4 regions of the Symbiopectobacterium purcellii genome follow, and region 3 is predicted to be linked to each of the others. Evidence: predicted binding sites of a transcription regulator. Region 3 holds the regulator's gene; each other region holds the start of a gene.
The links. The regulator PurR, encoded in region 3, represses purine synthesis genes. The targets are predictions, from matches to a motif close to CANGCAAACGTTTGCNTG.
Positions count from the first base shown of each region.

Region 1 (7,701 bases), 1.2 Mb from region 3:
TCTGCGCCGAGCGTTTCCAGCATGTGAGCCTGCTGCGCGGGCGTAGGGCCGATATGACGTTCCACGAAAGCGGCGTCATGTTCGAGTTGGCTGAGAGTCTGAGTCATTAGGGGTATTTCCTGCTTCAAGCAATTGTTATACCCGTCATACTTCACGTTGCAGGTACGTTGGCGGCGTTCGTTATTCGGCCCATCCCTGGACCTCACCTCTAACGAGGCCGCCGCACGCGGCGTTCAAATCTGTTCCAGACAGATTTGTCACTCCCTTGCCGCCTTCCTGCAACTCGAATTATTTAGGGTATAGAACGTTCATGGCAAACAACAAGTGCGAACGCGGTTGACGGCGCTCACTGCCTTACATTCTGACAAATCGATTTACCCCGTGATGCGCGATAAAACCGTCACGGGGTGACAAGGTTATTCGTCTTCTTCTAACAGCGCCTGATAAGCCGTGGCATCCAACAGATCGTTCAGTTCGTTTTCATCAGACGCTTTGATACTAAACAACCAACCGTCGGCATAAGGCGCGCTGTTGACCAGCTCCGGTTGCCCTTCCAGCGCATCGTTTACTGCCAGGATCTCACCGCTCAAAGGCGCATAGATATCTGAGGCGGCCTTGACCGACTCCGCGACAGCGCAGTCGTCGCCCATCGCAACCTGCGTGCCAACGTCAGGCAAATCGACAAAAACCATGTCCCCTAACAGTTCCTGGGCATGTTCGGTGATACCGACACGATAGACACCCTCGCCTTCGGCCTGGACCCACTCATGGGATGAGGTGTATTTCAACGCGGTTGGGATTGTGCTGCTCATTGCCTGCTCTCCTTAAAAATCGCTTCGTCGTATCGAATCGCGCGATACCCGCCTTCGTGCAACACGAAGGTGCTGCGGCATATATCGCGCTAACGTTAATCAATAATCATGGTCAGATCGGGGACCGCGTCAAACCAGTGCCTTTCCGCCACGAATAAATACCGGTTTGGTTACCTCTACGGGCACTTCGCGCTGGCGAATTTGCACCACCGCCGTGTCACCAATACCTTGCGGCACGCGGGCCAGTGCAATACTGAAACCCAGCGTGGGAGAAAAGGTACCGCTGGTTATCATGCCTTCTTGTACCGTGCCACTCGCATCGGTAAAGCGCACAGGCATTTCATGGCGCAGCACCCCTTTTTCACGCAGCACCAGTCCGACCAACTGCTCAGTGCCTTCGCGGCGTTGATGGGTCAGCGCGTTCCGACCAATAAAATCCCTGTCTTCCGGCTGCCAGGCGATGGTCCAGCCCATATTGGCAGCAAGCGGTGAAACGCCTTCGTCCATGTCCTGTCCATACAGGTTCATGCCCGCTTCAAGGCGCAACGTATCGCGCGCCCCGAGGCCACATGGTTGCACACCGGCCGCCAGCAGTTGTTGCCAGAACGTCACTGCCTGCTCTGCGGGCAGGGCGATTTCATAGCCCGGCTCACCGGTATACCCAGTGGTAGCAATGAAGTAGCCGCCGGTTTGCACGCCGAAAAAGGGTTTCATGCCCGTCGTTGCCGCGCGTTGTTCCGCACTGAGTAACGCCTGCACTTTCTCCTGCGCCAATGGCCCTTGCACAGCAATCAGCGCCAGTTCGTCGCGTTCCTGCCACACCACGTTGAACGCGTTGGCATGTTCGGCGATCCAGGCCAGATCTTTCTCCCGCGTGGCGGAGTTCACCACCAGACGGAAATGCGTTTCCGTCAAAAAGTAGACGATGAGATCGTCAATGACGCCCCCCGAGGCGTTTAGCATCCCGGTATAAAGCGCCTTACCCGGTTGCGTAAGTTTGGCAACGTCATTCGCCAGCAGATAACGCAGGAATTCGCGCACGCGTGCGCCCTGTAAATCCACAATGGTCATGTGCGACACATCGAACATGCCCGCATGACGCCTCACGCTGTGATGTTCATCCAACTGTGAGCCGTAGTGCAGCGGCATCATCCAACCGTGAAAGTCGACCATCTTCGCGCCATCGGCGACATGCTGCTGATACAACGGAGTTTGCTGTGTCATTTTTTCCCGAACCTCTCCTTGCGAACGGCGCGAATCACGCCACGCAAACGCTTTCTTTGCGTTGAACTTACCACCTCTTCCACAGGGCTACCACACCCTTTGTCATAAGTTAAACTATATATCAGCCGTAGAAGACAAAAAGAGTGCCAGAGCACAAGGCAACGAAACGCGCCAAATTAAAGTCATTAATTAGGATAAAACACCAATAACTTAGGATTAAAACAAAAATAGTGACACAAATATTCACATCACTAGAGAATGATCGCCGCAACGATATTTACAATGGATTAGTTTTTGTAATGCAAAAAAATGGCTGAAATTAGATTATTTCAACCAAAGGCCACGATCGCGTCGTGGTGGCAAAAACGCTAAAGATGACGGCGATCACACCCACCTTGCGCTCACTGCCATCGCCTCACCGCCGATGGCAACGAGGGGAAGGCAATTTATCTGTCACATATCCATACTGATTAAAAGGGTAATATCGATTTATCAGCGATCCATCACGGTCTTTCCGGTATTGATGGCATAGAAGCTAACGCTATGAGGATTAACATTTCGCGCCTTGAGGGCGTTTCCCGCCCCGCTCGCTAGCGCTACCCGACCCTTTTCAGCACCCATTTGAAATCAAAATGTTATGGAGAATATGACGATGACCCAAAGAATGATCCTTAACGAAACCTCGTATTTTGGTGCGGGGGCGGTTAACCATATCGTGGAAGAGATAACCCGGCGTGGTTTCCACAAAGCACTGGTGGTTACCGACAAAGACCTGGTGAAATACGGTGTGGTAAGTAACGTCATCTCACTGCTCGATCAGGCGGGCCTGCCCTACGACGTATACGATGACGTGGTGCCTAACCCCACTATCCGTGTGGTGACCGCAGGCATTGAGCGCTACAAGGCCGCGCAGGCCGATTACCTGATCGCCATTGGTGGCGGTTCGCCGCAGGATACCTGTAAAGCGATTGGCATCATCATTAACAACCCGGAATATGCCGATGTACGCAGTCTGGAAGGCGTTGCGCCTACACGTCGCCCCAGCGTACCGATCTTCGCGATCCCGACCACCGCAGGCACCGCTGCTGAGGTCACGATTAACTACGTGATCACTGATGAAGAAAAACGACGCAAGTTTGTCTGCGTCGATCCGCATGACATCCCTATCGTCTCATTTATCGACGCCAACATGATGGCCAGCATGCCCGCCTCACTCAAGGCGGCAACCGGCCTGGATGCCTTGACGCACGCGATTGAAGGCTTTACCACCAAAGGCGCGTGGGAACTGACCGACATGCTGCATCTGAAGGCCATCGAAATCATCAGCCGTTCGCTGCGCGATTCCGTGGCGGGCCATGCCGCCGGCGTGGAAGCCATGGCGTTGGGGCAGTACGTCGCTGGCATGGGCTTCTCCAACGTGGGCCTGGGACTGGTTCACGGTATGGCACACCCGCTGGGCGCGTTCTATGACACCCCGCACGGCGTGGCAAACGCCATCCTGCTGCCTCATATCATGGCGTTCAATGCGGATTATACCGGTGACAAATTCCGGCAAATCGCGGTAGCAATGGGCGTCGCGGACGCACAACAGATGCCGATCGCGCAAGCGCGGGAAGCGGCCATTGCCGCCGTGAAGCAACTTTCTCAGGATGTGGATATCCCAGCACGTCTGCGCCAGGTGGGCATGAAGGAAGAGGATATTCCGGCGTTGGCGCAGGCCGCCTTTGACGATGTTTGCACTGGCGGCAACCCGCGTGATGTGACACTGGAGCACATCACGGCGCTATATCAGTCAATTTACTGATTCCCCCCTCACAGATTTCCCTTCACTATTTCTACTCCCCCGGCATCGCTTGCCGGGGTTTACGCCTGTCTGTAAATGATATAAATTCACATATGATATTGGTTATCATTATCAGTCATGAGTTTCATCATCCATAGAGGAACGCAGCCATGCTAACCGCAATGATTACCGCATGCGGATTATGGGGTGCCAGTTGGTGTCTGGGTAAACGCCTGAGCAGTGCCTGGGGTATTCTGCTACCCGCCGCACTGATGCCGTTGCTTGCACTGCTCGATCTTCAACTCAACAGTTGGAAGCTGATCGTGGCAATTGCGCTGCTGGCGACCGCTGTCATGCTGTTCCATCCCCGCTTGCGCCATTATCTGCTGCTGCCTTCCTGCATTGCACTGGCGGGTGGATTGAGCGCGTTAGTGGTCGCATTCAGAACGACGTGGCCGTAACGGGCAATATGTCCCGTAGTACCAGAAAAATGTTTGATCGATACGAATAAATAAAAAAGAAGGGAAAAACATTAAGAAATGGTGCGAAGAGAGGGACTTGAACCCTCACGTCCGAAGGACACTAACACCTGAAGCTAGCGCGTCTACCAATTCCGCCACCTTCGCAACGCCGTCACACGATCTGCATCGTGCCACCACGGGGGCGAATTCTAGAGATTTTCTCAACAACGTCAATGATTATTTCCGCTTGGGCGCTGGGTTTGCTGCAAAAATCGTCATATTGACCTTATAACGGACGCGCGAAGCACTCCCGCAACCAATCGATAAACACGCTGACGCGCGGTGCCAGGAAATGCCCGGCAGGGTACATGATATATAACGGCATATCCGGTGGCGGCATCTCAGGCAGAACCTCCACCAGTTCACCGCTTTCCAACCAGTGCCGCACACCATAACGCGGAGACTGGATCAGCCCCAATCCGGCACGACACGCCGCCACATAGACATCCGCCCCGCTGACATCGATCTGGCTGTTTAGGGTACGCTGCTCGCACACCCCCTGCGACATAAAATCCAGCGGATAGTGGCGGGTGGTGCGCTGAGAGAAATAGCCCACTGCTTGATGTGTGGCTAAATCATCCAGCGTTTTAGGTATACCATAGCGCTCAATGTACTCTGCCGACGCGCAGGTTACCTGCTCCAACGCGGGAAGATGGCGCGCAATTAACGACTCATCTTCCACCTGCCAGGCGCGCAGTACACAGTCTACCCCCTCACGCAGCACATCAATCGATGCATCATTGGCGCTCAGGCACAGCGTAATCTCTGGGTAGCGCTGATAAAACTGCGGCAGCGCGGGAATCACAATCTCACGCGCCAGCGAGTGTGGCATATCGACGCGAATACGCCCGGAAGGGCGCAATTTCTGGCGTGAGAACAGCGTATCCGTTTCGTCTATCTCTGCCAGCAATCGCAGGCAGCGCTGGTAGTAAATCTGTCCTTCAGCCGTCACCTGTACCTGACGCGTAGTGCGTAACAACAACCGGACGCCAAGACGCGCTTCGAGCCGCTTGATCGTATGGCTGACGGTGGCACGCGGTAAATTCAGTTTTTCAGCTGCCCGACTGAAATTACCCAGTTCGATAATCCGCACAAAGGTGCGCATCGCCTGAATATTATCCATCCACACCCCAATTGTTGGTGATTTTCGAACAGTGTTGCACATTATCCGCCATTTATCTTTATTACATGAACAATCACACTGTTTCCATCTTACGAGCGAGGGAGAATACACAATGCAACAACGTCAACTTGGCAAAACGGGACCGCTGGTTTCCAGCATCGGGCTTGGCTGCATGGGCATGAGCGACTTTTATTCGACCGCGCAGGATGAAAAAGAGGCGATCGCCACGCTGCACCGCGCACTGGAACTGGGCGTTACGCTACTGGATACCGCCGATATGTATGGCCCACACACCAATGAAGCGTTGGTCGGGCGCGCCATCAAAGGCAAACGCCAGCAGGTGGTGCTCGCCACCAAGTTTGGGATCATGCGCGATCCGAGCAACCCGCATGCACGCGGTGTCTGTGGTCGTCCGGATTATGTACGCCAGGCAGTCGAAGGCAGCCTGAAACGCCTCGGTGTCGATGAGATTGATCTTTACTACCAGCACCGCGTCGATCCGAGCGTACCGATTGAAGAGACCGTCGGCGCATTGAGCGATTTGGTGACCGCTGGCAAGATCCGCTACATCGGATTAAGTGAAGCGCCGGTTGCATTGCTGGAACTCGCACACCGCGAACACCCAATTACCGCGCTGCAAACGGAGTATTCTCTCTGGACGCGCGATGTGGAAGCGGAGATCCTCCCGGCGTGCCGCCGGTTGGGGATTGGCTTTGTCCCCTATAGCCCGCTCGGGCGTGGCTTTTTAAGCGGTACGTTACGCAGCCCGGAGGATTTGGCTCCGGATGATTTCCGCCGTACCAATCCGCGCTTTATGGGGGATAACTTCGCCAAAAACCTGGCACTGGTTGAGCAAGTAGAACAACTGGCGCAGGCAAAAGGCGTCCCCCCTTCGCAGTTGGCGCTGGCATGGGTATTGGCGCAGGGTGACGATATCGTGCCAATTCCGGGCACCAAACGTCGTCGCTATCTGGAGGAGAATATCGCCGCACTGGATGTTCAACTGGCACCAGAGGAAGTGGCAGCGATTGAAGCCATCTTCCCCTTCGCCGCCGCCGCAGGCGAACGTTACGGCACGGAGAGCATGGCCACCATTAATAGTCTCCGCTAACCGCGCGTGACACGCAATACCAGTAGCAGCATTACGGGCCTCGGTGTATCACCAAGGCCCGTACACGGTTAGCGAGCAGTCGATTTGGCATGCTTGCTGGCACGCGTTAATGTGGCCTGATACACCTTAAAGCGCCCGGTTTGCGCCAGCACTTCATGGTTACCAAAAGTGGCATCCAGCAATGCCGGATAAGGCAGGAAGGCGTTAGCGACAATGCGTAACTGCCCGCCGATATTCAGGTGCTTGGGCGCTTCACGAATCAGACGATCGGCCGCACTCAGGCTGGTTTGCAAGCCATCGTGAAACGGTGGATTGGAGACGATCAGGTCAAAACGCCCGGCGATATCCGAGTAAACGTCGCTGGCAATCACATCACCTTCCAATTCGTTTAACGTCAATGTCGCACGGCTGGTCAGCAACGCTGCCGCGTTGACATCGCTCAGCGTCAAGCGCAGCTTAGAGGACTGTTTTGCCAACACCGCTGCCACTACGCCACTGCCGCTGGCAATATCCAGCACCTTGCCTTTCATGTGCGGCGCAAAGGTGGATAACAGCAGCGCGCTGCCGACATCAAGACCATCGCGGCTAAAGACGCCCGGCAAGGTCGCGACCGGCACATCCTCGACGTAATAGCTGTCTTTCCAGTCATCGAGATTAAACTCAACAGAAGCGTCTAATTGACCATGGTAAAGCCCACAGCGCCGCGCGCTGTCAATTTTGGTCAAGGTGGCAAAGCCTTCGAGAATGCCTTCCGCGCTGCGCACACCGCTGCGGTTCTCACCCACTACAAAAATCTCGCTGCCAACGGCAATATGCGATAACAGGTCGGCGAGCTGGAACTGTGCTTCCTGTTTGCTCTTCGGCCAGTAGTAAATCAGGGTATCGCAAGCGGCAACCTGCTCAGCATCCACCAGCAAACCAAACTGCGCGTTATCGCCCATGGCTTTGTTCAGCGGTAACCAGTGGTGATATTGCGTGAGATGCACGTGCACCTCCGCCGCGTCAAACTGCGCTGGTAACGTGTCTTGAATGTCGCCGGCAAACAGCACGCGGCGTGAAATAAATTCGTCACTGTGGCGCAGTATCACTTCACTGGCGGGGGTTAATGCTGACATCAGGTGTTCGCT
Region 1 is NZ_CP081864.1:711,376-719,076, reverse strand. Features, by position in the region: gene gcvP (aminomethyl-transferring glycine dehydrogenase) at 1-107, opposite strand, end outside; gene gcvH (glycine cleavage system protein GcvH) at 417-812, opposite strand; gene gcvT (glycine cleavage system aminomethyltransferase GcvT) at 942-2,036, opposite strand; gene fucO (lactaldehyde reductase) at 2,689-3,840, shown strand; gene K6K13_RS03505 (DUF1435 family protein) at 3,990-4,280, shown strand; tRNA gene K6K13_RS03500 (tRNA-Leu) at 4,360-4,445, opposite strand; gene K6K13_RS03495 (LysR family transcriptional regulator) at 4,567-5,463, opposite strand; gene K6K13_RS03490 (aldo/keto reductase) at 5,576-6,574, shown strand; gene rsmC (16S rRNA (guanine(1207)-N(2))-methyltransferase RsmC) at 6,643-7,689, opposite strand.
Region 1: the regulator PurR is predicted to act here: its motif matches at 2,077-2,094, upstream of gcvT (glycine cleavage system aminomethyltransferase GcvT).

Region 2 (7,701 bases), 1.4 Mb from region 3:
ATGTTACCAATACCGCCCGCCAGCATCACTGGCTTGTGATAACCACGCAGTTCGCTGCCGTTATGGCTGTCAACCTGCTCTTCATAAGTGCGGAAGTAACCGGTCAGCGCAGGGCGACCGAATTCGTTGTTAAAGGCCGCACCGCCCAACGGGCCATCAAGCATGATGTCCAACGCGCTGACGATACGATCCGGCTTACCGAAATCTTCTTCCCACGGCTGTTCGAAGTGAGGAATACGCAGGTTGGAGACCGAGAACCCGACCAGACCCGCTTTGGGTTTGGCACCGCGCCCCGTTGCCCCTTCATCGCGAATTTCACCGCCGGAACCGGTCGCCGCACCCGGCCAGGGAGAAATGGCCGTCGGGTGGTTGTGGGTTTCTACTTTCATCAGAATATGTGTCGGTTCCTGATGGTAGTCATAATGCCCTTGCGGATCGGCAAAGAAACGTCCTGCCTCGGAACCTTCCATCACTGCCGCGTTATCTTTATACGCAGACAACACGTGTTCCGGCGTGTGCTCAAAGGTGTTCTTGATCATTTTGAACAGCGACTTGGGCTGCGTTTCACCATCAATCACCCAGTCGGCGTTAAAAATTTTATGGCGGCAGTGCTCAGAGTTAGCCTGGGCAAACATATAGAGTTCAATGTCGGTCGGGTTGCGCCCCAAACGGGTAAAGGCATCCAACAGGTAGTCGATTTCATCTTCCGCCAGCGCCAATCCCAGACGCACGTTGGCCTGTTCCAACGCCTTACGCCCCTCGAGCAGAGCGTCTACCCGTTTTAACGGAGCAGGCTGATGCTGGGCAAACAGCTGTTCTGCCTGCGCCATTTCCGTGAACACGGTTTCCATCATACGGTCATGCAGCAGAGCGCCCAATTGCTGCCACTGTTCATCGCTCAGCGTCGGTGCATGAATATAGAAGGCCAATCCGCGCTCCAGGCGAATGACTTTATCCAGTCCGCAGTTGCGCGCAATATCGGTAGCTTTGGAAGACCAGGGAGAAATGGTGCCAGGGCGCGGTGTGACCAACAGTAAGCGCCCACTAGGCTCATGCTCCGCGAGAGAGGGGCCATATTTTAACAGTCGTGTCAGTTTGACCTGCTCATCGCTGTTCAGTGGTGCACGCACGGCGGCAAAGTGAACGTACTCCGCATAGATGTCACTAATTGGCAAAAAGTGCTCTTTGCAACGCGTCAGCAACTTATTTACACGGAAGGCCGATAGGGCAGGTGAACCACGCAGTATTTCCATCATCTAAAAAATCTCTCGTCTTCGATGTACTGAGTTTCAGTACGTCAGTGGGCGCTACTTTGTCGCGCAGCCAAGGGGGGGGGAAACGCGCGTCATTATAGAGAATTGTGACGCCCGACGAAACCGTTTGCGCAGAGTTTGTTGCACATCTTATTTTTGTCATGGTCAAACTTTAACCTGATGGATAACTGTTGCACACTGGCGGTTTGTTAAGCAAAATGCCCCCACTCTGGGAGAGTGTAGACAAAAAAACTGCCGTTACAGACAGAAAGGCCACACGGCCACCGAGAGATAACTATTTGAAGCGTTTAACATTAAATTATTTTTTCATCGGGGTTATTACGTTACTGCTGATGTTGGCGCTCTGGCCCAACATCCCCTGGCACAGCGGCCAGGATACCCAGCTCAATCAGATCCTTTCTCGGGGCGAGCTGCGTATCAGCACGCTCAATTCGCCGCTAACCTATACCGTCAGTAACGGAACCCCCTCAGGACTTGATTATGAACTGGCTAAACGGTTCGCCGATTACCTTGGCGTGAAGCTGGTGGTGTCGGCACGTCCAAATCTTGACGCCTTGTTCGATGATTTAGACAACGACAATGCCGATCTGCTTGCTGCCGGCCTGATTTACAACCATGAGCGATTGGATCGCTTTCGCGCGGGACCAACGTATTATTCCGTTTCGCAACAACTGGTTTACCGTATGGGTGCCACGCGCCCTAAAAACCTGGAAAAACTGAGCGGTCGGTTAGCGGTCACATCGGGCTCAGCCCATATCGCCACGTTGCGCGATTTGAAAAGTAATAAATATCCGGCGTTAAGCTGGGAAGCCGCCTCGGACCTCAGCACACAGGATTTGCTCAAACAGGTGGCACAGGGGGCGCTGGATTACACGCTGGCGGATTCCGTCACCATCGGTTTGATGCAGCGCATTCACCCGCAGCTTTCCGTGGCGTTCGATCTGAGCGATGAAGAGCCGGTCACCTGGTATATGCGCCGCACCCAGGACGACAGTCTATACGCCGCTTTGTTGGATTTTTTCAGTCAAACCGTGGAAGACGGTACGCTGGCGCGCCTGGAAGAGAAATACCTCGGTCATGTGGGCGAATTTGATTATGTCGATACCCGCACCTTCCTGAGCGCCATCGACAACACCTTGCCCGACTTACAACCCCTGTTTGCCAAATATGCCAGCGACATTGACTGGAAATTGCTGGCAGCCATCTCTTATCAAGAATCGCACTGGAACCCGTTGGCGACCTCGCCGACTGGCGTGCGCGGGTTGATGATGCTGACGCGTAACACCGCAGAGAGCCTTAATGTGACCGACAGGCTCGATCCGGAACAGAGCATTAGCGGTGGCGCACGCTATCTGGCGCACATGATGGAAAAAATGCCGGAAAGCATCCCCGAGGATGAGAAGATTTGGTTTGCACTGGCCTCTTACAATATGGGCTATGCCCATCTGCTGGATGCGCGCAAACTGACGGAAAAACAAAAGGGTAATCCCGATAGCTGGGCGGATGTGAAGGTCCGTCTGCCGATGCTCAGCCAGAAACGCTATTATGCCCAGACGACGTACGGCTATGCACGCGGCCACGAAGCCTATAACTACGTTGAAAATATCCGCCGCTACATGCTAAGCCTGGAAGGGTATCTGACCGAAAAAGCCAATAAAACCCAGCAGCAGGAACTGTTAGCGAGCGCTTACCCTGCCGTACCGCCAGAAAAACTCGGAAAATAAGCTGTCAGGCTGCGCCGTTAGTCTTTTCCTGAGCACGTCGCGCTTTATGCTGCGCGCGGCGAATACGGAAAAAATCGCTGAGGGTGTGGGCACATTCGGCAGCCAATACGCCAGATGTGATCGATATCTGATGATTCATGCCGGGATGCCGCAGGATGTCGACCAACGACCCTGCTGCCCCGGTTTTTTCATCGTTGGCGCCATACACCAGTCGACCGATACGGCTGTGCACCATAGCGCCAGCGCACATGACACAAGGCTCAAGCGTCACATAGAGCGTCGCATTGATTAAGCGGTAGTTCTGCAAGACTTTCCCCCCCTGACGCAACGCCATGATTTCGGCGTGTGCCGTCGGATCGTGATGGCCGATGGGGCGATTCCAGCCCTCACCAATCACCTGATTATCCAGAACCAGCACCGCACCGACGGGCACCTCCCCCTCCTCCTGCGCCCGTTGGGCCAGTGTCAGGGCATGACGCATCCAATATTCATCAGGCCGATGGCCATCAAGGGTGTCATTCATGGTGCCTCCCGGGTATTCATCGCGCTTTTTTGGTCGCGCGCATTATACAGGGTGTGAAGAAAAAGCAGAGTGCTTATTGCCTCCCCGACACCGTTACTCTAACTGTTGCAGCGTGCCTGCACGCGTTACGCGCCAGCGGTGTTCGCAAAAAAACAGCAGAGGATTATCTTGCTTGCTGTCGCTGTAGCCGCTGTGCAATTGCAGTGGCGCACCGAGCTGTTTTTCCATCTGCACCACCTTCTCACGACCCAGACAGCGCAGCGGCAATACCCAGCCGCCATAACCGCGAACCATCTGGCTGCCCATCAGTTTGACGCCGGGGAAAAACGCGGCGTCATGGTAAACCTGCTCGACCAAACGCTGCGGCGAGCCGGTTACCAGCCACACCTGTGCATCGGAAGCGGCGAGATACTCCGTCAAGCGCTGCACCACCACAGGAAATGGCGTCACCCAACGACGAAAACGGACCACAAACGCCTGCTCCAGCGCCCGTAAATGCGCCTCACGGCGACCAAAGGTGATGGCCCAAAGCAGAGCGCTCATTGGCCAGCGCGCGGCCCTGCCGCGTGCCAGCAATACCAGCCCTGCCACCGGTAGCACCGGAATCACCAGCAGTAAATTCAACGGCAGGCGCGTTAACAGGTAGCGCAAAAAACAGCCAAACATGTCCTGGCGATGCAGCGTGCCGTCCAAATCAAAAAACACGATACGTGTCGGTGATTGTTCACCCAAACTGTTTTCCTCTTGCCAAGGTAATCGCCACGTTAAGGGAAAGCATGGGCACACACGGTGCCTATTTCCGTCTTGCTAAGATAACAGCGCATCGCGTAGATAACCGTGGTGCGTTTCCAACCGCTGCTCGGCCTCTGCTGCGCTGATACCGCTGAGGATCATCAGTATAGCGGGTTTGGCCGCATAGCTGGTTGCTTGTAACGCTCTCTGTGCCTCGTCACGTGCGGCCCCGGTGGCTTCCATCACGATGCGACAGGCCCGGTCTACCAGTTTTTCATTGGTGGCTTTTACATCAACCATCAGGTTTTGGTACACCTTCCCCAGCTTAACCATCACGCCCGTGGAGAGCATGTTAAGCACCAGCTTTTGTGCCGTACCTGATTTCAGACGCGTCGAACCGGTCAACGCCTCCGGCCCCACCACGGGTGAAATCGCCACCTCTGCCAGCGCTGCAATCGGGGATGAGGGGTTGCAAGAGATAGCGACCGTGCCACAGCCTTGACGACGAGCATAATTCAACGCGCCAATCACATAAGGCGTGCGGCCCGACGCCGCCAGCCCCACTATGGTGTCCTGTGGCGTGAGCGACAGCGCAGCCAGATCGGCCTCGCCGAGAGAAGGATCGTCCTCTGCCCCTTCGACAGCCTTCAACAGTGCACCGGGCCCACCGGCTATCAACCCGATAACCAGTCCGTGAGGCACACCAAAGGTCGGTGGACATTCAGACGCATCAAGTACCCCTAAGCGCCCACTGGTGCCCGCCCCGAGATAGATCAATCGCCCACCCGCTTTCATTCTGGCAGCCGCCATATCCACCGCGCGCGCAATCTCCGGCAGCACCAGACTTATCGCCTCGGGCACGTTACGGTCTTCCTGATTGAACAGCGTCACCATCGCAAGCGTTGTTTGACTGTCCAGTTCCATCGTTGCCGGATTACGGGTTTCTGATACCAAGGTGGCTAAATTCATTTTTTCTCCCTGACACACGGTGTGCGCTGCTGACCCAGCTTGCTACTATACCCTAAAAAATTCGCGTTGCCGGAAGGCGGTGAAGGAGTGATTCACGTGACAATGCTGCGACATGCAGCGTGACGGGTATAATTACTTTTGGCTGCCATAAAAGTAGGTTATTCTGCCATAATAGTGAACGACAACTCGTCTGTAGCGACAGCGTTTTCGCCCTCAGAGCCTATTCTATCTTTACGCCAGGAAGGTGTACATGTCTGCCTTGTGTCCAACAGGGCCGCATGGCGTATTTTCACGCAATAAGGCCTGCACACCGCAATGAGGATGAGAGGCTTACTCTGGTTCAATCAATAGTGAAGAGAAACACCGGCGAATGGCCGCTGGATAACGACATGGCGTAATAATGGGGTTCTGCTTGTGCTGTTCAGCAGTCTGTTACTGCTGACGGCAACGCTGCGCGCGGATTGGGATTTCGTCACCATTAATCAGCGCACGGAACAACTTTACGGCCCGGCAACACCGCAAGCGCGTAAGCGTATTAATGAATGGCAGGCATTATTAGGCTCATTGCCCGGCAGCGATGAAAAAAAATTATTGGAATCGGTAAACCTTTTTTTTAATGAACGGCTGCTATTTCGCGACGATCGTGTCATCTGGCAGCAGGAAGATTATTGGGCAACGCCCATCGAAGCACTGCGCAAAGGAATGGCTGACTGCGAAGATTATTCTATTGCAAAATATTTTACGCTACGTCGGCTCGGTATTCCGAATGAAAAGTTGCGAATTACTTACGTTAAAGCATTACGCCTTAATCAGGCGCATATGATCGTTGCTTATTATCCCACCCCAACCTCTATTCCGCTGGTGTTGGATAATCTAACGGATAAAATATTACCCGCGACGCAGCGTACCGATCTCATTCCCGTTTATTCCTTTAACGCAGAGGGATTGTGGCTGCCCGGCAGTGGTGGCAGCAATAAACGGGTCGGCGACAGTAAACGGCTTTCGCGTTGGCAAGATGTATTGACCAAAATGCGGGCCGAAGGTTTTTCTCTTGAAGAGTAGGATTAGGCTATGTCTCTATACAAACAACTTTTGATAGCCATCTGCTTATTCGTGCTGGTGATTTTTAGCGGCAGTTTTTTTGTCAGCCTGGAAAATTCACGCGAGCAGTCGAATAATCAATTGCAATCCCACGCGCAGGATGCCGCCACCGCATTGGGATTGTCGCTAACGCCCAATATCGACGATCCGGCCATGGTGGAATTAATGGTCAGTTCGATTTTTGATAGCGGCTATTTTTCCAGCATTCGCGTGCGCGATATTAAAACCGGTGACGTCACACTGGAACGCATCGCCTCGCCAGAAATTCCCAATGTTCCAGCCTGGTTTGTACGGCTGGTTAATCTGAAGCCGGGCAATGGCGAGGCCATCGTAATGCGCGGGTGGGAGCAGGCAGCAAAAGTGGAAGTGGTCAGCCATCCGATGTTCGCCATTACCCGTCTGTGGCAAAGCACCTCCGCGGGCGCCCTATGGCTGTTGGGCTGCGCCGCATTCGGCTTACTGATTGGCGCGCTGCTACTGCGCCGCCAGTTGCGTCCCTTGAATTACATGGTGAAACAGTCGCTGGCGATCACCCGCCGCGAATACCTCACTCAGCCGGATTTGCCCAGTACCCCCGAATTCCGCCGCGTGGCGCAGGCCATGAATCTGATGGTCAGCAAGCTGAAGACGCTGTTTGAAGAAGAAGCCGAGCGAAGTGAACGCTTACGTCAAGAAGCCTATCAGGATCCGCAAACCGGTCTGCCTAACCGTCGTGCCTTTGAGATGCAGTTTAATGACAAAAGCAGCAATGAAGAGACACCGCCGGGCTACCTCATCATGATTCGCATACAGGATCTTGCGGGCCTCAACCAACGGCTCGGCGGTCAACGCACCGATTCACTGCTTGAAACCATGGCGAAAATGATGCGTACCGCGCAAAAGCTCTATGCCGAGCAGGAGAGCGTACTGGCCCGTTTGCGCGGCGGCGAATTTGCCCTGCTGTGCCCCGGCATGGCAGAAAAAGAAGCGCATACCCTGGTCGTCGCACTTTCACACAATCTGGAGTCGCTCGCGCTAACAGGCGAGATCGACAGCTCACCGGTTGCCGCATTGGGCATGGTGCCATTCAAGCACGGCGATAGTCTGAAATCACTGTTGATACAAGGTGACCACGCACTCACGCGGGCAGAAAGCTCCCCGTTGCATCACGCGCCGCTGGCGGAAAATGAGGCCCATTCGCCGGCGGAAGCCGATCGCCATCTGTGGTTTAATCGCCTGGATACCCTGCTGAATGAGGAACGCCTGCAACTGTTCTTCCAGCCGGTTTGCCGCTGCGCGCCCCCCGGTGAGGTGCTTCATCATAAGGTACTGGCGCGTATCAACGATGAGCAGGGCAACAGCATCGCTGCGGGATTTTTCCTCCCCTGGATCCAGCGTT
Region 2 is NZ_CP081864.1:3,292,560-3,300,260, forward strand. Features, by position in the region: gene purL (phosphoribosylformylglycinamidine synthase) at 1-1,253, opposite strand, end outside; gene mltF (membrane-bound lytic murein transglycosylase MltF) at 1,472-2,998, shown strand; gene tadA (tRNA adenosine(34) deaminase TadA) at 3,003-3,521, opposite strand; gene yfhb (phosphatidylglycerophosphatase C) at 3,615-4,253, opposite strand; gene murQ (N-acetylmuramic acid 6-phosphate etherase) at 4,329-5,222, opposite strand; gene lapG (cysteine protease LapG) at 5,637-6,284, shown strand; gene lapD (cyclic di-GMP receptor LapD) at 6,294-7,701, shown strand, end outside.
Region 2: the regulator PurR is predicted to act here: its motif matches at 1,370-1,387, upstream of purL (phosphoribosylformylglycinamidine synthase).

Region 3 (7,701 bases):
CACCAAGGTACTGGGGATGCGTTTGCTGCGAACCAGTGAAAACACCGAATACAAATACACGCTCGCCTTCGTCGGTTATACCGAAGAGAGCGAAGGGGCCGTCATTGAACTGACGTACAACTGGGGCGTTGATAAATACGATTTGGGTAATGCTTACGGGCACATCGCACTGGCGGTTGAAGATGTTGCCGCAACCTGCGAGCGTATTCGTCAGGCAGGCGAAAAAGTGACGCGCGAAGCTGGCCCAGTTAAGGGCGGCACCACGATCATTGCCTTTATCGAAGATCCCGATGGTTACAAGATTGAGCTGATCGAAAAAGCGCAATCAGGAAACGGGCTCGGCAACTGATTGTCAGACGATGCTCTGCGGCGGCTTCTGCCCGCCGCTTTTTTGCTTTCTCTCTTCCCCTTCTCTCATATATGTCGTTCATGTCATTGCGCTCGCATTCCTTTCAAGGCGTTCAAGACATCAGGTTTACTGCATTGGTGGCAGGAATTTGCCATAATGCGCGCTGCATTTAGTAAATGATTAAAGAGAACATGGCTGATAAAAATAACCTGAACGCACTGAGTGGCCGTTTCCGCGGGTTTTACCCGGTTGTTATTGATGTTGAAACCGCAGGGTTCAACGCGCAAACTGACGCACTGCTGGAAATTGCCGCCATCACGATGAAAATGGATGATAACGGTTGGTTACAGCCCGATGAAACGTTGCATTTTCACGTCGCGCCATTCGAAGGCGCGCTGCTTGATCCCGCAGCGCTGGCGTTTACCGGCATTGATCCCCACAACCCATTGCGTGGTGCCGTCTCTGAATACGAAGCGCTGCATGAAATATTCAAAATGGTGCGTAAAGGCATTAAAGACAAAGGCTGCAATCGCGGGATTATTGTCGCCCACAACGCCAACTTTGATCACGGTTTTCTGATGGCGGCGGCAGAACGCTGCGGACTCAAGCGCAACCCGTTCCACCCCTTTGCCACCTTTGACACCGCCGCACTGAGCGGATTAGTGCTGGGACAAACCGTATTGGCGAAGGCCTGCATGACCGCTGGCATCGCCTTCGACTCCGCGCAGGCACACTCAGCGCTTTATGATACCCAGCAAACCACGGCGCTATTTTGCGAACTGGTGAATCGGTGGAAGCGACTGGGCGGTTGGCCACTGCCCCTGGAAGATCAAACAGTCTGAATTCTCCGAGTGGGGTCATCAACAAATTTGATACCCAAAAAAAGGGGACCACGGTGCTGGGTCCCCTCTTTAACCTCAAATACCGGCGGAATACCCGCCAACAGGCGCAATTTACTGCGCGCTGTCTCCATCCTGCGGTTCACGGTATTTGTCTGCGGTTTCTTTGATCAGTTGCTGCAATTCACCACGTTGATACATTTCAATGATGATGTCGCATCCGCCAACCAGCTCACCGTCAACCCACAGTTGGGGAAAGGTCGGCCAGTTAGCATATTTCGGCAGCTCAGCACGAATATCCGGGTTTTGCAAAATGTCCACATAGGCGAAGCGTTCACCGCACGCCGACAGTGCCTGTACAGCCTGGGCGGAAAAACCGCAGCTCGGCAACTTCGGTGAACCTTTCATGTACAACAAAATCGGGTTTTCTGTAATCTGGCGCTGAATTTTTTCAATCGTTGTCGTCGTCATGCTTTTTGCTTCCTCAAACGGTGTTTCTGCGAGCCATCACGCTACCCCATTCCTGTCGGAGGGATCGCTCGGCATCATTATGTAACGGAGTATTATCGCACCATTGTCGCGTATGCGCTTTGTCATCCAAGTGATTGCAAAGCGCATTTACCGTTGCGTCATTGTAGCGAGAGCGGTGATGACAAAAAAACGCCATTTTTTGTAGGGTTTTTCCTGCCACCGTTCCCCCTCAGTCCCCTCGGTGAAATATGCCGCAATAAATGATGATATTTACAGCGGGAAAACAATTATTAACGTTTTCTCATGATTCTGTTAAGCGAAAAGGTGATTTCCTGCTTTTTTCTCATGGCGTTTTCGTGAATACTGTTCGAATTGAGCGAGTTAAGGATTGTATTCGGTCTCTTTTATCATGCGCGTATTTATTACTCTGATCTTTGTTTTCTTCAGCCATCTGTTTGTTAATGTTGCTCAGGCAGCTCCGCATACCAATGCGGAAAAGAAAGCCAGCGCCAGCACGGATGACAAACACCTGAAAAAAAACCAGACCACCAAAACCGCTAAAAAGCCACAAACCCCACCGGAACCACCGAAGAAGAAGACAACGCAGGAAAAAGCTAAAACGCAGCCAGAAAAAAAGATCGTTGAGAAAAAGGCCGTTGAGAAAAAAACCAAGATAGCGCAAAGCACGAAACCGACCAAAACGACCACCACTAAAAAAAGTTCTGCTGACGTCGACATCAAGAGTATCGCGTCAAAAACCGCGTCATCCCGCTACCACAGTGCAACGCCCGCAAAACTGGTGAAGGGGCTCAAAAAAGGGGCTGATGCCACTGAAAAGAAAACGGCGGCAATAAAACCAGGCACCAAGAAAGCGGGCAAAGAGGTAGTACTCAGTGAAGCGCATAAGCGCCGTTATCAGCATGCAAAAATGACGGCAATGAACAAGCTGATGAGTCAGATCGGTAAACCTTATCAATGGGGTGGCAACTCCCCCTATACCGGTTTTGACTGTAGCGGCCTGGTCTATTATGCCTACAAGGATGTGGTGAAAATCCCTATCCCGCGCACCGCCAATGAAATGTATCACTTGCGCGATGCAGCCCCCATCAATAAGGGTGAACTGGAGATTGGCGATCTGGTGTTCTTTCGCATCAACGGTCGCGGCACCGCAGATCATGTCGGCGTTTATCTCGGCAATGGTAAGTTTATTCAGTCACCGCGAACCGGTGCCGATATCAAGATCAGTAAGTTGAGTGAAGACTACTGGCAGGAACACTACATTGGTGCACGTCGCGTGGTGACACCACAAACGATTCGGTGATCGCCAAATCGACATGTTATCGATAATAAAGACCAGGTGATGCCTATGCAGCCTGGTCTTTATTTTAATCGCGATCAGTTCAACACGGCAACAAAGCTAAATACCATGATCATGACTAACGCCCCAACCGTGGTCATTAATGACATTTTAAAATCAGTATTCATTCTATCTCCTTGAAACACAGAAACGCGTAAACGTTGCCGCCGCACCGGATGCTTCGTTGTTTCCTGCACACCAATACCGCAGCACAATGATGCTAAAAGATCATTGTTACACATTTTATAGGGAAAATCTCCGATCCCGGCTGCACTAATTAAATCAATTAACCCTTTCACTTTCGCGGTAAATCAGCCAAAATTCGCAGTTTACCGTGCGCTGCGTCGGTGTCCGAACACGTCATCTTCGATGGGATCAACACGTCCCCTTTAGGTACAAAGTACGTCGGCAGTCTCCTTCTGATATCCTGTTTATACCATCGGAAAGAGAACATTACGCAAAAGCAAACGATTAACAAACTATATACTGCCGTAACAAGTAGGTTCAGGAGTCATGTTTAGATGGCAACGATCAAAGATGTGGCAAAGCGTGCTGGCGTTTCAACAACAACCGTCTCTCACGTCATCAACAAAACACGTTTCGTCGCCGAAGAGACCAAAACGGCCGTGCGGGAAGCCATCAAGGAATTACACTACTCCCCGAGCGCAGTGGCTCGGAGCTTAAAGGTCAATCACACCAAATCCATCGGATTGCTCGCCACTTCGAGTGAAGCGCCCTACTTTGCGGAAATTATCGAAGCGGTTGAAAACAGTTGTTATGCCAAAGGCTACACCCTGATTCTGTGTAACTCGCATAATAACCTGGAAAAACAGCGTGCTTATCTTTCCATGCTGGCGCAAAAACGGGTCGATGGCCTGTTGGTGATGTGTGCGGAATACCCGCCTGAACTATTGAGCATGTTGTCCGATTACCGCAGCATTCCCATGGTGGTAATGGATTGGGGTCAGGCACACAGTGATTTTACGGACACCATTATAGATAACGCCTTCGAAGGGGGATATCTGGCTGGGCGCTATCTGATTGAGCGCGGCCACCGCGACATTGGTGCCATTCCCGGTATTCAGGAACGCAACACGGGCAGCGGACGTTATCTGGGTTTTCTCAAAGCCTTGCAGGAAGCGGATATCACAGTTCGCGATGAATGGATTGTTCAGGGGGATTTCGAGCCGGAATCCGGTTACAAAGCCATGCACCAGATTTTGGCGCAAAAACAGCGCCCGACCGCTATTTTCTGCGGCGGCGACATCATGGCTATGGGCGCTATCTGCGCGGCTGATGAATTGGGGCTACGCGTACCGCAAGATATTTCCGTGATTGGCTACGATAATGTTCGCCATGCACGTTATTTCACCCCAGCCTTAACCACGATCCACCAGCCAAAAGAGCGTTTGGGCCAATCGGCTTTTACCATGCTGCTCGATCGCATCACCAGCAAGCGCGAAGATACACAGATGATTGAGGTTCACCCAACGCTTATCGAGCGTCGCTCTGTGGGTGACGGCCCTTCCCGCGACTACCGCAGTTGATGCTCAAGACGGTTTTCTTATATACCCTAAATAATTCGAGTGACAGGAAGGCGGCAAATGAGCGACAACTCCGTCTGGAACAGATTTGAACAGCGCAAGCGCTGGCCCGAAGGGTGAATCTCAGGGATGAGATTCATTAATCCCGATGAGCTTACTCGGTTAAGTGATTCGGGTGACAAACCTGCCCGGAGCAGATTTGAACGCCGCGTGCGGCGGCCTCGTAAGCGGTGAGGCCCAGGGATGGGCCGAATAATGAGTGCAGACAACGCACCTGCAACGTGAAGTATGACGGGTATAGCACGTTGATTTGTAAATTCTTCATGACTGCATCAATCAATTTTGACTTGTCCTCTGATTGAAGCAGTCATACACTGTTTTTCATTCGGACAATATCCCTACACTTATCCTTATTATAACGAACGCACGACTGCGTATCAGGATATATGCCCCTACGTGTTACTACGTACCGGCGTTGACACTTCATTCCCTCTGGGTATCCAGAGAGTAGACGATGGATGTTATGCCCGCTGCCACTGTGCAACGGGCAAGCATAAACGGCTGCGCACGAATGCAACCGCTTACAATTTGAACAACGGGTAACTTGCCCGTGATTCGAACACGCTGTGTACAAACCGCAGCGTTCGGGTTGATGAGAGACTATCTATGCTGTTCCTTGCAGCGCTGTCTGGCAAGGTTGGGAGAAATTATGAGTTCATCATATGTAGAGGAACTGGCAGAACATAACACGTCCTGGTTCCGGATCGTACACGCGTTATTAGCTATCGCCGATATTAAAATCAATGGTTCACGCCCGTTTGATATCCGGGTACGTAACCCCGATTTCTACAAACGCGTTCTGCGTGAAGGCTCACTGGGGCTCGGGGAAAGCTATATGGACGGTTGGTGGGAGTGCGAGCGTTTAGACTGCTTTTTTCGGCGTATCTTACGTGCAGGGCTTGAGAAAAAAGCCCCCCATCACCTCAAAGACATTTTCCATATTGTCGCTGCACGCTTGATTAACCTGCAATCCCGCAAGCGGGCCTGGATCGTCGGCGAGGAGCATTACGACCTGGGCAACGATCTGTTTAGCCTGATGCTCGATACACATATGCAATATTCCTGCGGCTACTGGAAAGAGGCCACAACCCTTGAGCAGGCGCAACAGGCCAAACTGCGCATGATTTGCGAAAAGCTTCAGCTTCAGCCAGGCATGACACTGTTGGATATTGGCTGTGGCTGGGGCGGGCTTGCCGCTTATGCGGCACGCCATTATGGCGTATCGGTTTACGGCGTGACCATCTCGCGTGAGCAGCAAAAATTGGCTCAGGCACGCTGTAGCGATCTCAATGTCACCATTGAATTGCAGGATTATCGCGACCTTAACCGACATTTCGATCGCATCGTTTCTGTCGGCATGTTTGAGCATGTAGGACCGAAAAACTACGATACGTACTTTCGCGTCGTCAGCAAAAATCTCAAACCCGAAGGGTTGTTTCTACTGCATACCATTGGGGCAAACAAAACCGATTCACAGGTTGACCCCTGGATTAACAAATACATCTTCCCCAACGGCTGTCTGCCCTCCGTACGCCACATTGCCGCACGCAGTGAACCCTATCTGGTGATGGAGGATTGGCATAATTTTGGGGCCGATTACGATAAAACCTTGATGGCCTGGCACGATCGTTTTATCGCCAATTGGCCACAGTTAGCGAACCGTTACTCACCGCGTTTTAATCGTATGTTCCGTTACTACCTGAATGCATGTGCCGGGGCGTTTCGCGCGCGGAACATTCAACTGTGGCAGGTGTTGTTTAGCCCCCAAGGGATTGAAGGCGGCGTGCGTGTAGCGCGCTGATTTCAGTCAGCATAACGCCGTACAGCCAAGGGTGTACGGCATTTTTTATCGCTTTTCAGCTCAGGCGTCAGGCACTCTGCGCGGCATTTGCCGTTACGGCCTCTTGTGCCTGGCGCTGTGCCAGCACACGTTCAACCGTGTCGATCACCGCCTGAGTTTGTGGATCGATTTCAATATTGATCCGGTTTCCCAATCGCTTCTGACCGAGTGTGGTGCGTTGCAGCGTTTCGGGAATCAAATGCACGCAGAAACGGCTGCGTGTCACTTCGCCCACCGTAAGGCTGATACCATCAATCCCGATAAACCCTTTGTGCAGCACATATTTCATCTGCGATTCATCGGCCAGTCGGAACCAGATTTGGTGGTTATTTTCCGAGGTGAGAATTTTAACCACTTCAGCCGTGCACATAATGTGCCCGGACATAACATGTCCGCCGATCTCATCGCCGTATTTTGCGGCACGCTCAATATTCACCAGATCGCCCGGCGTAATATCGCCCAGGTTGGTCAGGCGCAGCGTCTCTTTCATTAAATCAAAACTGACCCGATCGCCATCAATCGCCGTCACTGTCAGGCAACAACCGTTATTGGCAATCGAGGCACCTGTCACCAGGCCGGTCAGTAATTCGGGAGGAAGTTTTACCACATGCGTGCGGAAGTTCGTTTTTTCATCGATGGACACCACCGGCGCGGTGCCTTGAACAATACCGGTAAACATACGCTTGCCTCATAATAAATCAGTGAAATAGCTGAATGCTACTGTGCCAGCCTCTCCCCCTACGCTACGGTGGCTCGCTGCGAGGAAATAAAGGCTGACAAATCATTTTGCAGTTTGCCTCATAACGACTGGAAATCCAAACGTATTCCCACCTTTGGCACCTGACAAATCCGATAAGGCAACAGACCCTCTCTTGTGACACAATATCTTACGAAGAAGTTGGTTTACTTATGCCAAGCCGCTACACTAGAACAACGTTCTGTCATCGATTGATTTTCCATCTCAGATGGATGGCTTCAAAAGCCATTTATGCTCGTTATCTCGCTTGCGGTTGTTTACTTTCATTCATCCCAACCCCCTGCTGGAAAAGTAACGCGCTACCTCGCCGAGCTGTCGTATAACAGAACGCGAGGTGGTATCGACGTCAGTTTTTCGTTTTAACAATTCAAGGAAGGTGTTTGCGTGCAGAAATATTTGTCAGAGGCGCGGAGCCTGTTAACGCTCGCGGTTCCTGTCATTATTGCGCAGGTTTCCCAAACGTCCATGGGTGTCGTTGACACCA
Region 3 is NZ_CP081864.1:1,912,229-1,919,929, reverse strand. Features, by position in the region: gene gloA (lactoylglutathione lyase) at 1-349, shown strand, start outside; gene rnt (ribonuclease T) at 541-1,191, shown strand; gene K6K13_RS08980 (Grx4 family monothiol glutaredoxin) at 1,303-1,659, opposite strand; gene K6K13_RS08975 (C40 family peptidase) at 2,069-2,980, shown strand; gene cydH (cytochrome bd-I oxidase subunit CydH) at 3,055-3,315, opposite strand; gene purR (HTH-type transcriptional repressor PurR) at 3,538-4,563, shown strand; gene cfa (cyclopropane fatty acyl phospholipid synthase) at 5,270-6,421, shown strand; gene K6K13_RS08955 (riboflavin synthase subunit alpha) at 6,489-7,139, opposite strand; gene K6K13_RS08950 (MATE family efflux transporter) at 7,602-7,701, shown strand, end outside.

Region 4 (7,701 bases), 1.2 Mb from region 3:
GATCAGCCTGCTGGTGGATGACGCAACGCTGGCACTGCGTCATCCTGAGCAGCCGGACTTATCTGCTTCCCATGTAGGGATGGGGCGCGAACTGTTTACCGCGTTGCGCGAGAACATTACCGGTGCGGAACAGGGTGCCAGCGCGATCCCTTACCGTTAGGCTCAGTAGTCCAGACGCTGTGCGATGTCAGGTAGGTTTTAAGCACAGATAAACGTGTAAACCGGGATTGGCCGATGCCATGCAGAGTTGACCACCGTGCAATTCGGCGATGGCTTTCACCAGCGACAGGCCAAGCCCGAAACCGGGCTGCTGCTGCGACCCTTCAAGGCGTTGAAATCGTTCCAACGCCGTGGCGTGCAGGTTGTCGGGAATACCGGGGCCGCGATCGGAAACACGCAGCGCCGTCCAGCCGCGATAAAGGGTGACGCTCAAGGTAATCACTTTACCTTGAGCAGCATACTTCAGCGCGTTTTCGATCAGGTTTGCCAGTGCCTGAAACAGCAACGCCCGATCGCCAAAAAGCGGCGTCCCGGCAGGTGCATCAATCAACAATTGGCAATGGTGTGCATCGGCTAACGGTTGATAATATTCCGACACCTCTTCTAGTAACGGGCGTACCTCAAAGCGGGCAAACTGATGAACACAGCGCCCGCTTTCAATCTCACCGATACGCATAACGGTGCGAAACAGCCCCAAAATCTTGTGCACCTCTTCCACCGCCTGATGCAACTACTCGCGCATCTCATGCTCAAGCCCCTGACGTTCAGTTAGGTTATACAAGCGATTTTGCAAGTGCGTCAGCGGCGTGCGTAATTCATGGGCGATATGGCTTGAGGTGCTGCGCACCTGTTCCATCAGGCGTTCGATGCGTTCCAGGTTCTGGTTAATGTCGTGACTCAGGCTGTGGAAATCGTCATCACGCGTTGAGAGCGGCATGCGAACATACTGCTCGCCGGCGCTGTAGCGGTGCAACGCGGTGCGGATCCGCTCTACGCTGCGCAGGCTACGTAAACTGAAGTGTCGGCTGACAACCAGCGAAAACAACAGCACGACAAACAGCCCAGCCCCAGCCACCAGCGGAATAGTGCGAATACGTTCCAGCATCGGACGCAGATTATAGGCGGTGAACAGCACCCCTCCGTCATCCAACGCCACTGACATGCCGACCAGGTTGCTCTCAGGCGCGCTGCGGCGCTGGTCGCTGTCCTTCAGCGCCCCCTTTTCAACCAGTAGCGCCTTCAGGCAAGGAACATCCATTTTGCACGCGGTATGATTTGGCCCAGACAGCATCCAGCCCGCATTGTGGTAGAGGATCTCGCCCTGCTTGCTCATTACCAGAAACAGAGGTAATTCATCGGTTTTGGCCTGATTATCACGTTTGAGCTGGGCGATCAGCGTAGAAGTGTCGGTCAATCGCGATTGGGTAGCATGGTCGTGGATATTGCCCAGTATGACGTCGCGCACATGGGTACGGATCAGCGTTTCACTCAACACGCTGAAACCAACAATGCAACACAGCACCATCAGCAAAAACAGGAAGACCAGCGTAATAAACTGGCGAAACTGCGAGGTGCGCAGAAACACCGGATAACGGTTTGCACCGTGTACGTATAAATGGCGAATTTTCTCACGCCATCCGTTACCCGGCCATCTCAGCGCAGGCTCATTGTGTGCGCTACGCGGCATCCGTTTTTTCCACTGCACCCAGGGCGTAGCCCATCGATCTCAATGTTTTGATCAGCGGCCGGGGAAAACCTTTGTCAATCTTGGCCCGTAACTTGGACATATGGACATCGATCAGGTTGGTCTGCGGATCGAAGTGATACCCCCAGACGCGTTCCAATAACAGCGTACGCGTGATCACCTGCCCTGGGTTTTCCATCAAAATGATCAGCAGTTTGATCTCTTTATCAGTAAGATCGATGCGTTGACCGCTACGCCAGGCAACCCGTTGCAGACGATCAAGTTGCAGATCCTCAAACGTCAGCAGTGATGACGGTGCGTCCTGCGGTTTTCCTCTGCGCACCATAATTTCTAAGCGCAAACGCAACTCATTAAAATTAAATGGTTTACCCAGATAATCTTCGGCACCCAATTCCAGCCCCATCACGCGATCCACATAGCGATCCAACGCCGAAAGCAGCATGATAGGTGGGTGACGCGACCCTTTCAGCTCACGCAGTACGCTAAAACCGTCTAGCGTTGGCAGCATCCGGTCCAGCAGCACCACGTCATAAATGTCATCTTTAATGGCTTTGAGCGCATGTTCGCAATCATGAACGATATTGCAGGCATAACCATGTGAGTGCAACTTTGCACCCAGCCAATGGCACAACACCGAGTCGTCATCAACCACTAAAACGCGCATAGTTTTCCCTCTGTCAAAGTGATGGTTGCTTACACCACAACACGCATACTGACGTGCTGCCGATCCACAAAAACAGGATCTGAGCCACTCTGACATAGGCAATAACCTGTCTGGCAGCTTCTTATGCGTCAATGCGTTATAGGATAATAACAATCATTATCATTTAATGACAAGTAGTTTACAATGCTGACAATTAGCCAGAATTTGTAGGGTTTTTCCGCGATCGTGGGGTTTTCGTGCATTCCTGATGCAGAGACGGTATCTGACTGGCTTTGAAATGCGCTATCGAAGGAATTAACAAGGTTCTGGTGCAGGCTCAACCTAAGCAGAGCCTGCATCAGCGAAACAACATCATGGCTAGGCCAACGCCAGGCTACACTTTCTCACTCAGCACGGCTTCAAGCAGATCGAGATCGTGCAGCATCTTTTTCAGGGTTTCATTACTGATCTGCTGCGTAGCGCGCAGGTGATAAAGTTCACCGCGTTCAGCGGTGACGGCGGTCAAACGGAAACGGCGCTCCAGATTTTCAATCTCCAGGCTGTGTTCCAAATCACTCTCGCCGACGACGCGACGCCGCAGATTACCAATGACACGCGCACTGACTTCACGCACCACCTGCTCATCGATATTTTCTTCTCGATCCGCCGCCAGACGCTCTTCCATTTTCTGCAAGCTGCGGATCGCTACTTCAGCAATCGCCATGCGCGCCATCCGCTCTTCTTTCTTATAGAGCGATTTGTCCACCACCGTCACCCCGCGCAGCAGTAACGGCAGCGTCAACACCCCGCACAACAAGGAAAACAGGATGACGCCGGTGGCAATAAACACCAGTTGATAGCGGGAAGGAAACGCGGTGCCATCGTTTAATAACAGCGGAATGGACAGCACACCGGCCAAGGTAATCGCTCCGCGCACCCCGGCAAATGAAGCGATCCAGATTTCACGCGTGGTGTACTGAGCGAACAGCATCGGGCGTTTCTTTTGAAACAGACGGCTGTAATATTTCATAAACCACAGCCAGCAGAAACGCAGCAGCAGCAGCGCGCCGTAAATAATGGCGATATCGGTAAACAGCATCCAGGTTTCAACGGTGGGATCCAGCTCCGCCTGCGTCACCGACGTTTCCAAAATGTCAGGCAATTGCAGCCCCAGCATAATAAACACCATGCCGTTAAACACGAACTCCAGCATCGACCAAACGCTGTTGGCGCGTAATCGCATCGCCAGCGGGGCGTTACTGATCACGTTAGAGTGGCTGATGGTCATCCCTGCAGCCACCGACGCCAAAATGCCCGACACGCCAATGTGTTCCGCAATCAGATAGGAGGCGAACGGCAACAGCATCAGCAGCACAATCTGTGTGGCCGCATCATCACCGCTCCAACGGTTAATGATGCGCAATGATTTACTGTAAAGCCAGGTGACACCTACACCAGCCAGCAAGCCGCCAACCGCGACCTGAACAAACTCCAGCGTCGCGCCGGACACGGTAAACACCATGGTGCCCATCGCCACCGCGACGGCAAATTTAAGCGATACCAGACCCGAAGCATCGTTCATCAACGCTTCGCCCTGCAAGATACTCATCAGTTTTTTCGGAATACGATCTTCGCCCACAATCCCTGACAGCGCTACCGCATCCGTCGGCGATAGCACCGCTGCCAGCGCAAAAGCCGCCACCAGCGGCATCCCTGGGATCATCCAGTAAATCAGGTAACCCACCCCGGCGACAGTGATTAACACCAGCACCAGCGCCAGCCCAATCACCTCACGGCTGTGTTTGATAAATTCGCGCGTTGGCGTTTTCCAGCCATCGGCAAACAGCAGCGGCGGGATGAACAGCACCATAAACAGTTCAGGATTGAAATCGACATGCAAACCAAACTGGGGCCAGGCCAAAATAGCCCCGAGGACGATTTGCATTAAGGGCAGCGGAACTTGGAAGGGTAAAATACGTGTAACAACCCCTGATAGTGATACCACCAGGGTTAAAATCAGAATGGTAAAAAAGATTTCCATGCTTTCCTTAGGAGATTTCCAATAATGACCTAACTGCGTGCTGAGCTGCCCTTTGTACGTTATGAGATAGTGCCCCATTATTTTTACATGAAAATATCGCTCAGCGGGGCAAAATTTCAGGGTAAAACGCATATTTTTTGCATGATTACCCTGCAAATAATTGCATCAAAAAATCACCGAGACGAGACACTTCAGGGAAAACATGGGAGGAAGAGGAAAAACGATGCGTACGTTATGGAGAAAACACTTTATGACCACAAGCGCGAGCGAAACCGCAGGCATAAGAAAGGGGAGCCAAGCTCCCCTTAATGACTCACGCACACAATAATCAGAGCGCCCAACCACCGGCGTAAAACACCACCAGCGCGATAGCGATAATCACGGTGCCAATATTCAGTTTGCGCCATTCACCTGAGAAAATACGCCCCAGTACCAGTGCGCCAAAGCCCAGCATAATCCCGGTGACAATATTGCAGGTCAGCACGATAAACACCGCACACACCAGACCCGACATGGCATCAACGATGTCATCAAAATTCAGCTTGGCAACATTGCTCAGCATCAGCAGGCCCACATACATCAATGCTGGCGCAGTAGCGTATCCCGGTACCAGATAAGACAGCGGGGAGAGGAACAGCAGGCACAGGAACAACACGCCGACCACTGTCGCCGTCAACCCTGTTTTACCCCCTGCCGCCGTACCAGCAGCAGATTCAATGTAGACCGCCGCCGGAGACGTCCCGACCAGGCTGGACAACATGCTGCTCACGGAATCCGCCGTCAGTGCTTTCCCACCGTTAACGATTTGCCCGTCCTTATCCAGCAGGTTCGCCTGCCCAGCAACCGCGCGGATGGTACCGGTGGCATCAAACACCGCCGTCATCACCAGCGCCAGCACGCTTGGCAGCACCGCCAGTTGCAGCGCCCCCATGATATCCAGGCTAAACATCAGCGAGTGACCGTTTTCATCGGTCAGGCTTGGCAAGCTGAACCAGCCCTGGAATTTCACGTTCGGATCAAAAATCAGGCCGATAATGGAAATCGCCACAATCACCAATAGGATGCCGCCAGGCACGCGACGTTTTTCCAGACCGATGGTAGCCGCCAGCCCCAGTAAAGACATGATCACCGGGAACGACGTGAAGTTACCCAGAGCAACAGGCAGCCCATCGATCGGGTTTTTGATCACCAGACCCACGCCGTTGGCAGCGATGATCAACAAGAACAGGCCAATACCGATGCCGGTACCCTGCACCACGCCCAACGGCAGGTTGCGCAGGATCCAGGAACGGATGCCGGTCACCGAGATCACGGTAAACAACAACCCCATCAGGAAAATCGCCCCTAACGCTACCGGAACGCTGATTTGTTGCCCCAGCACCAGGCTAAACGCAGTAAATGCGGTAAGCGAAATAGCACAGCCGATTGCCATAGGCACATTGGCCCACAGTCCCATCAGCAAAGAACCCAGCCCTGCAACCAGACAGGTTGCCACAAACACCGGCGTGTGCGGAAAACCCGCCTTGCTCAGCATGCCAGGCACAACAATGACCGAATACACCATCGCCAAAAACGTGGTTAACCCGGCCAGCACTTCCTGTCTTACATTACTGCCGCGCTGTGTGATGTGAAAAAAAGCATCAAGTGAGCTTTGCGGACGCGCCGCATTGCCAGCCTGACGAGAGCTATTTGACATGGTGATATCCCCTGAGATGTCATTATTTGTAAAAGTAAAACAGGAGGGTGCATATGGCCTTGCCTGCCATGACGATCTCCCATCGCTGCACGCACCCACAACAACGGCGCTTCCGCACCGCAGCGCAAATCTCTGACGCCTCCGAACACATTTCACACCGCGCCGGGGCACGCAAACGATTAGCTTGCGAGGCGCATCACAGGTGTATCTGGCAGGTCGGAGGAGAAACGGGGGATTATCCTGCTTCTGGGCCGTGTATTTCAACTGATAATCCAGACAATTTATCTATCACTCGGCAAAACAGAACGGCGTTTCATGCACAGAAAACCTTGGAACCATTTTTTTGTGATTAGCTTCACAAAAAAGTTGACCAACGCTGCCAACCGGCGTATCTTTAAAAACGTGAAGAACATCACATAAAAATGAACAATCACTCGGAGAGAGACAAATGAAACTGATCAAAAAAATCGTTGCCATGTTCGAAAACGTTAGCGTTAACTTCAACATGTTCACCAACCACTAAGATTCAAGAAAGCGTAGGAATAAGAAGATGAGTATTGTCCGTAATATCAATAAAGTAATAAAAGCGTTGGGCAAAACCTATCGCGGTCTGGCTCCCTACGCTATCTTCCGTTAATCGTTAAGATTATCAGAATAATTGGTTACATCAACAGTAGCCAGTGCAGAAAAAGCAGGTATTTAATATATCTGCTTTTTTTATATTTTATTTTCGTATCCTTTTCCTGGTTATAGATTCCGGTGGTGTGCTGTTAACAGGCTCATTGATAAAGTCGGTAACGCTGCCTCTAGTCACGAACACCTCTCGCTGTTCACCTTTTACGTTAATTCCCTGTGCCACAGATATCAGGCTTTCGTCCAAAAAACCAAAGTCAATTGTCAATAACCTTTTTTTATTTATCGTAGGTTCCGTTGTAAGTATCTTTGGGAAATCGCTAATAATAACCTCTAGAATCCCTCCATTTCCTTTAAGATAATCCTTCACAAAATTTATCTTTTCTTCTTCAGTTTTTAGTATGGGTATTGTATCAGGGTTTATATTTCGCATCGTTCTATCCAGTAAACGAACCGGTTCTTGATCTCCCCCCCTACTCGCGAAGATATAATCATATGCATGAACATATTTATTATTCCATGGAGTGAATGTCAAACTATGTTTATTGTGTTCATACATATTAGTCTGAAATCGCCAAATATGATTATTATCGTTACATTTAATAACCTCCTTCCATTGTATATCTGGTGGTTCGACAAAATCTCCAAATTTTATTGGCAGATATTCCATTCTAATTAAAAAATCAATTTTAGAACCTGTAAATTTAGCCGTTTTATAGTTCTGACTCAGTGCATTAAAATGAATAAATTGCCAATGATCATTTAATGAAATTATCTTTCTATTTGTCCAACCATTACTTGAGTGCAACGCCAATTCTTCTTTGACCTCCTGTGGATTAAGTTTAATCCCACCTACCTCACGCTCGACGCGAGTTAATTCAATTTGGTTTTCTGAAAAAGTAAAATAAAGACGCCCATTTTTTTTGAAGGTCATATAAAACACACCTCCTTGCTCATTAACTTTTATGTGCTGATTATCAATT
Region 4 is NZ_CP081864.1:754,155-761,855, reverse strand. Features, by position in the region: gene edd (phosphogluconate dehydratase) at 1-160, shown strand, start outside; gene K6K13_RS23080 (sensor histidine kinase) at 188-709, opposite strand; gene K6K13_RS23075 (sensor histidine kinase family protein) at 731-1,687, opposite strand; gene K6K13_RS03685 (response regulator transcription factor) at 1,677-2,369, opposite strand; gene K6K13_RS03680 (Na+/H+ antiporter) at 2,743-4,389, opposite strand; gene K6K13_RS03675 (NCS2 family permease) at 4,718-6,085, opposite strand; gene K6K13_RS03670 (hypothetical protein) at 6,810-7,701, opposite strand, start outside.
Region 4: the regulator PurR is predicted to act here: its motif matches at 6,254-6,271, upstream of K6K13_RS03675 (NCS2 family permease).